DNA from 2 places in the Levilactobacillus parabrevis genome. Region 2 is predicted to be linked to the other one. Evidence: a T-box and tRNA genes for the amino acid it is inferred to sense, from the RefSeq annotation. Region 2 holds a T-box; the other holds one or more tRNA genes.

What was found. A T-box is a leader RNA that pairs with one kind of tRNA and senses whether it is charged. The one in region 2 lies ahead of ACEPSU_RS08585 (valine--tRNA ligase), so its partner is inferred to be a tRNA-Val.
Region 1: it has a tRNA-Val gene. The T-box ahead of ACEPSU_RS08585 (valine--tRNA ligase) is inferred to sense a tRNA for this amino acid. The anticodon was not compared.

The regions. Positions count from the first base shown of each region.
Region 1 covers NZ_CP168688.1:1,095,585-1,098,834, reverse strand. Annotated here, with positions in the region: gene ACEPSU_RS05270 (C40 family peptidase) at 1-481, opposite strand, end outside; tRNA gene ACEPSU_RS05265 (tRNA-Leu) at 676-760, opposite strand; tRNA gene ACEPSU_RS05260 (tRNA-Cys) at 792-862, opposite strand; tRNA gene ACEPSU_RS05255 (tRNA-His) at 923-995, opposite strand; tRNA gene ACEPSU_RS05250 (tRNA-Trp) at 1,010-1,080, opposite strand; tRNA gene ACEPSU_RS05245 (tRNA-Tyr) at 1,088-1,170, opposite strand; tRNA gene ACEPSU_RS05240 (tRNA-Phe) at 1,176-1,248, opposite strand; tRNA gene ACEPSU_RS05235 (tRNA-Asp) at 1,301-1,374, opposite strand; tRNA gene ACEPSU_RS05230 (tRNA-Val) at 1,393-1,465, opposite strand; tRNA gene ACEPSU_RS05225 (tRNA-Glu) at 1,482-1,554, opposite strand; tRNA gene ACEPSU_RS05220 (tRNA-Ser) at 1,568-1,658, opposite strand; tRNA gene ACEPSU_RS05215 (tRNA-Asn) at 1,668-1,740, opposite strand; rRNA gene rrf (5S ribosomal RNA) at 1,747-1,863, opposite strand; rRNA gene ACEPSU_RS05205 (23S ribosomal RNA) at 1,939-3,250, opposite strand, start outside.
Region 2 covers NZ_CP168688.1:1,809,668-1,812,917, forward strand. Annotated here, with positions in the region: gene ACEPSU_RS08585 (valine--tRNA ligase) at 1-1,614, opposite strand, end outside; T-box leader at 1,744-1,957, opposite strand; gene ACEPSU_RS08590 (peroxiredoxin) at 1,981-2,490, opposite strand; gene thiI (tRNA uracil 4-sulfurtransferase ThiI) at 2,793-3,250, opposite strand, start outside.

The DNA.
Region 1 (3,250 bases), 710 kb from region 2:
GTAGATTTTTCTGGTATTTAAATAGGACGTTCCCCGCCTTAGAGAAGTGCACATTGACCTTTCGTGATCCAGCCTTGATGTTGCTGCCGTGTCCCTTGCTCAGCTGATGATAGCTTACCAAATAGTTACCATAAACCGTCTTTTCGTTGTAGGCGTAGACCTTGCCATTTTTCAACTGGCGAACATTAATCCAGTGCTTCGCATAACCATCGAATTTACTAGTTTGTGGCTTACTATAAAACATAAGACTGGCATTACGAACTGCGCCATGCTTCGTCTGGGTGATGTAAACCGACTTATAGGTGCTGATTTTCCGATCAAAGGAAGACGTTGCGTCCACCTTCTCATGCGTAGAGAAGTACCCTTCTCTGGCAAACATGGTGTTGTAACTCGCCTGAGCGGGCTCTTGCCCCAGAAAAATACCGCCACCAGCGGCAATCAATCCAATTAACGCATAACGAATCAGTTTATTCACTTTCACTATCTCGAGACTTCCCATCTATATATGTATGATAATCTTAGTTTAGGCCTAACTGTAGGCCGTTACAAGAGGCACAGGATCGACACAGAATATAGACGAAGCTGTTAGCTAAAATTAGTCATAAAAAAAAACGACAAACCCGAATTAACAGTGTCTGTCGTTACTTTTATGAAAACCGAACATGTTCTTAGTGATACCGGAGGTGGGGTTCGAACCCACACGACCTCAACGGTCACTGGATTTTGAGTCCAGCGCGTCTGCCAGTTCCGCCACTCCGGCAAAAAAATATTGATTGGATACACCCAGTCAAAGGTGGTAATCGGATTTGAACCGACGATGAAGGTTTTGCAGACCTCTGCCTTACCACTTGGCTATACCACCATAATCGCCTATCCAATCTGATTGGATCAGCTGAAAGTAATTCAAGATGCCCAATCTAAGGGCGGTATGTGGGAATCGAACCCACGCGTGCCGGAACCACAATCCGGTGTGTTAACCACTTCACCAATACCGCCATCACATTACAAACAGGGATAGTAGGAGTTGAACCCACATCGACGGTTTTGGAGACCGTTGTTCTACCATTGAACTATATCCCTATAATGATGGTGGGGAGTGGATTCGAACCACCGAACCCGAAGGAGCGGATTTACAGTCCGCCGCGTTTAGCCAGACTTCGCTACCCCACCATAAATGGCGCGGGACGGAATCGAACCGCCGACACATGGAGCTTCAATCCATTGCTCTACCAACTGAGCTACCGAGCCATACCATCATGTAATATGTTTGTTGTGTATTAAATTGTTAATAACATAACAACGGTCTGTACGAGACTCGAACTCGTGATCTCCTCCGTGACAGGGAGGCGTCCTAACCAACTAGACCAACAGACCATAATATATTATGTTATATGGAGGATACAGGGCTCGAACCTGTGACCCTCTGCTTGTAAGGCAGACGCTCTCCCAACTGAGCTAATCCTCCATGTTAAGTGTTACAATGACCCGTACGGGATTCGAACCCATGTTACCGCCGTGAAAGGGCGGTGTCTTAAACCACTTGACCAACGGGTCATACTTTATGAAACGGAGAGTGAGGGATTCGAACCCTCGAAACAGGTTAGTACCCGTTTACAGCATTTCCAATGCTGCTCCTTCAGCCACTCGGACAACTCTCCATTATTAAGCTCCGGCAGGCGGGCTCGAACCGTCGACAACCTGATTAACAGTCAGGTGCTCTACCAACTGAGCTATGCCGGAATAATCGCGTGGCAACGTCCTATCCTCGCAGGGGGCGATCCCCCAACTACTATCGGCGTGCTAAAGCTTAACTTCTGTGTTCGGCATGGGAACAGGTGTATCCTTTAGGCTATCGCCACCACACTATAAGAGAACTTCTTCCCTCAAAACTAGATATTATTCAATTATCTTCCATTCGGAAACAACCACGTTTTCAACTTGGTTAAGTCCTCGACCGATTAGTACTGGTCCGCTCCACGCCTCACGGCGCTGCTACTTCCAGCCTATCTACCTGATCATCTTTCAGGGGTCTTACTTCCATATAGGAATGGGAAATCTCATCTCGAGGCGAGTTTCACACTTAGATGCTTTCAGCGTTTATCTCATCCATACATAGCTACCCAGCGATGCGCCTGGCGGCACAACTGGTACACCAGCGGTATGTCCATCCCGGTCCTCTCGTACTAAGGACAGCTCCTCTCAAATTTCCTACGCCCGCGACGGATAGGGACCGAACTGTCTCACGACGTTCTGAACCCAGCTCGCGTACCGCTTTAATGGGCGAACAGCCCAACCCTTGGGACCGACTACAGCCCCAGGATGCGATGAGCCGACATCGAGGTGCCAAACCTCCCCGTCGATGTGGACTCTTGGGGGAGATAAGCCTGTTATCCCCAGGGTAGCTTTTATCCGTTGAGCGATGGCCCTTCCATACGGTACCACCGGATCACTAAGCCCGACTTTCGTCCCTGCTCGACCTGTCTGTCTCGCAGTCAAGCTCTCTTCTGCCTTTACACTCGACGAATGATTTCCAACCATTCTGAGAGAACCTTTGGGCGCCTCCGTTACTTTTTAGGAGGCGACCGCCCCAGTCAAACTGCCTACCTGACACTGTCTCCCACCACGATTAGTGGTGCGGGTTAGAGTGTTCACACAGCGAGGGTCGTATCCCACCAGCGCCTCACTCGAAACTAGCGTTCCGAGTTCTACGGCTCCGACCTATCCTGTACAAGCTGTGTCAACACCCAATATCAAGCTACAGTAAAGCTCCATGGGGTCTTTCCGTCCTGTCGCGGGTAACCTGCATCTTCACAGGTAATATAATTTCACCGAGTCTCTCGTTGAGACAGTGCCCAGATCGTTACGCCTTTCGTGCGGGTCGGAACTTACCCGACAAGGAATTTCGCTACCTTAGGACCGTTATAGTTACGGCCGCCGTTTACTGGGGCTTCATTTCTGGGCTTCGCCGAAGCTAACTCATCCACTTAACCTTCCAGCACCGGGCAGGCGTCAGCCCCTATACGTCATCTTGCGATTTTGCAGAAACCTGTGTTTTTGATAAACAGTCGCCTGGGCCTTTTCACTGCGGCTACACTTGCGTGTAGCACCCCTTCTCCCGAAGTTACGGGGTCATTTTGCCGAGTTCCTTAACGAGAGTTCACTCGCTCACCTTAGGATACTCTCCTCGACTACCTGTGTCGGTTTGCGGTACGGGTAATTAATCACTAACTAGAAGCTTTTCTCGGCAGTG
Region 2 (3,250 bases):
GTTGCCAAGAGACTTGCTCATCTTGCGACCGTCTTCGGCCCGAATCAACCCGTGTAAGAGCACGTGTTTGAACGGCCGCTTACCAGTAAATTCAAGACTTTGGAAGATCATCCGGGAAACCCAGAAGAAGATGATGTCGTAACCGGTAACCAAGGTGTCGGTTGGGAAGTAGCGCTTGAGGTCGGCACTGTCTTCGTTAGGCCAGCCCATCGTTGAGAATGGCCAGAGGGCACTGGAGAACCAGGTGTCCAACACATCGGGATCTTGTTCCCAGTTTTCGATGTCCTTAGGGGCTTCTTCGTTAACGTAAACTTCGCCGGTCTTCTTGTTGTACCAGGCTGGAATCCGGTGACCCCACCAGAGTTGACGAGAAATAACCCAGTCATGGACGTTTTCCATCCATTGCGTGAAGGTATTTTCGAAACGTTCTGGCACGAAATCAACCGCGTTGTCGCCCTCTTGGTTCTTGATGGCTTCTTCGGCGAGTGGCTTCATCTTCACGAACCATTGCGTGGACAGCCGGGCTTCGACTTGAACCCCAGTCCGTTCGGAATGCCCAACGGAATGGACGATTGGGTCAACCTTGATCAATAACCCCTGGTCGTCCAGGTCGGCAACCATGGCCTTACGGGCGTCGAAACGGTCCATGCCAGCGTACTTGCCGGCACGATCATTCATGGAGGCGTCTTCGTTCATGGTATTGATCCGTTCGAGGTTGTGCCGATTCCCAACTAAGAAGTCGTTAGGGTCGTGGGCTGGCGTAATCTTCACCATCCCCGTCCCAAAGTTGATGTCGACGTATTGGTCGGCAATAATTGGAATTTCGCGGTTAGCTAGTGGCAAGATAACCTTCTTGCCAACTAAGTCCTTGTACCGGTCATCATCTGGGTTAACGGCAACGGCGGTATCCCCCATCATGGTTTCGGGACGCGTTGTGGCGATTTCGATGTAGTGCTTGCCGTTGAACGTGTCATCTGGATTGGCAAATGGGTACTTCACATGGTAGAAAGCACCCTTGTCGTCCTTGTGAATAACTTCAATGTCAGAAAGTGCAGTCCGGGCTTGGGGATCCCAGTTGATGATGTACTCGCCCCGGTAAATCAGGCCCTTCTTGTACAGAGCAACGAAGACCTTCTTAACAGCATCGGACAAGCCATCATCTAAGGTAAAGCGTTCACGGGAGTAATCCATGGACAACCCCATCTTGGCCCATTGCTTGTGAATGGTTGCGGCGTATTCGTCCTTCCATTCCCAAACCTTGTCGATGAATTTTTCACGACCAAGGTCGTAACGGGTAATGCCTTGTTCACGCAACCGGGCTTCAACCTTAGCTTGCGTGGCGATTCCGGCGTGGTCCATCCCTGGAAGCCAGAGTGTGTCAAAGCCTTGCATCCGCTTTTGCCGGATGATCATGTCTTGCAAGGTCGTGTCCCAGGCGTGGCCTAAATGCAGCTTCCCGGTAACATTTGGTGGGGGTAAAACGATGGAATAAGGGGTGGCTTTCTTGTCACCACTAGGTTTAAAAACATCTTCGTCTAACCAAGTTTGGTACCGGCCGGCTTCAATGGCGGTCGGGTCATACTTGGTAGGCATGTCGGTTTGCTTGTCTGCCATATGAATCAATTCCTTTCTTTTCTCTTACTGGCTAACTGTCGATCACTTAACGTTTAGCTTCGTCTTTTGCAACACCTACAACGAATCAAGTTAACTGTCGGTGAATACAAAAAGACTCCCCATCCTAAAAATTAGGACGAAGAGTCTTCGCGGTACCACCTAAATTGGGCGTTTATGCCCCACTTAACTTCTTTGTTAACGGAGAGTGCTCCGGTCTGGGCTTACTGTTGGTTCAGCCCAGCAGCTCGCAAGCTACGTTCACGTCAGGTGATTCACCGGTTTTCAGCATTCCCGGCTCTCTGAGCAATCCCCTCGACACTACTGACTTGTTCAACGCTACTTTTACATAGTCTACGCAATTTTGGCCTAAAGGTCAACACGTGGGACTAATTTTTCCAAAGCCTCGATGGCTTCCAAGTAATTCGGTTCGTCGGATTGTTCAGTGACGATTTGCCGGTAAACGATCTTACCCGCATCATCAATAATCCAGATAGACCGAGCCAAGTTGCCCAGGTTAGGAACGTACAGACCCATTTCGTAACCGAATGATAATTCTTCATCGGATAACAAGTCAACGTTTTCCACACCCTGAGCGGCACACCAGCCGGTCTGTTCAGCAATGGAATTGTTTGAGATCGTGCAGAACTTAGCTGCTGGATAGTGGTCCGCCTGTTGGGTGAACTTCCGAGTTTGCAACGTGCAAACGGGCGTTTCAAGATCCGGGACAACACTGATCAAAGTTACTTTTCCAATCAAATTTGCCGTTTTAACTTTGACATTGTTCTGATCAAACACTTTAAACTTTGGTAACTGATCTCCAACCTCTGGCGGTGTGCCAGAGAGAGTCATTGTACTGCCGAGCCGTGTTACATCCACGCAGATCAACCCCTTCAAAATATACATCGGTACTATACCGATTACTGGTTCAATTATCCCGCAACATAGGGGGTCCTGACAAGCATTTTGCTATAAAATCATGAAAAACTCACGTTTGGTCCCTCGACTGGTCGAAATTCGCTCTGACGATGCCTTATAAAAGCAATATCGATCTCTAACTAACAGCCATACTCGCATTCTGATTCCGACATCACCAAGGTTGACTCAAGCAGACCACTAGCAGATTCTTAACTAAAAAAACGCCCCAAGCGACTGCTCAGAGCGTTAAGTCTTGTTTATGATTAAAGTAATTCTGCGAAGACGTCTTCGTTTTGATTCAGGTAATTATCACCAGGACGAATCTCGGAGATGACAATGCCATCGAGGGCTTCCTTCATCAGGCCTTCAACGTCGATGTACCCTTCGTACTTCCGGGACTTTTCCAAGTCGGGGTGCGTCTTGGGTGCCGGTGGCGTGAAGATGGTACAGCAGTCTTCGTATGGCAGGATGGAAAGATCGTAGGTGTCAATATCTTCGGCAACCTTGATGATTTCCGTCTTGTCCATAGAAAGCAATGGCCGCAGGATTGGCATGGAGGTCACATCGTTGATGGCCGCCATGCTTTCCAATGTCTGTGAAGCCACTTGGCCCAGAGATTCTCCGTTGAAAATTCCCTTGGCGTGCCGCTTTTCAGCAATTGCTGCGGTCAACCGCAACATCAAGCGCCGTTGAACGGTCATCAGGTAACCTTCGGGAACTT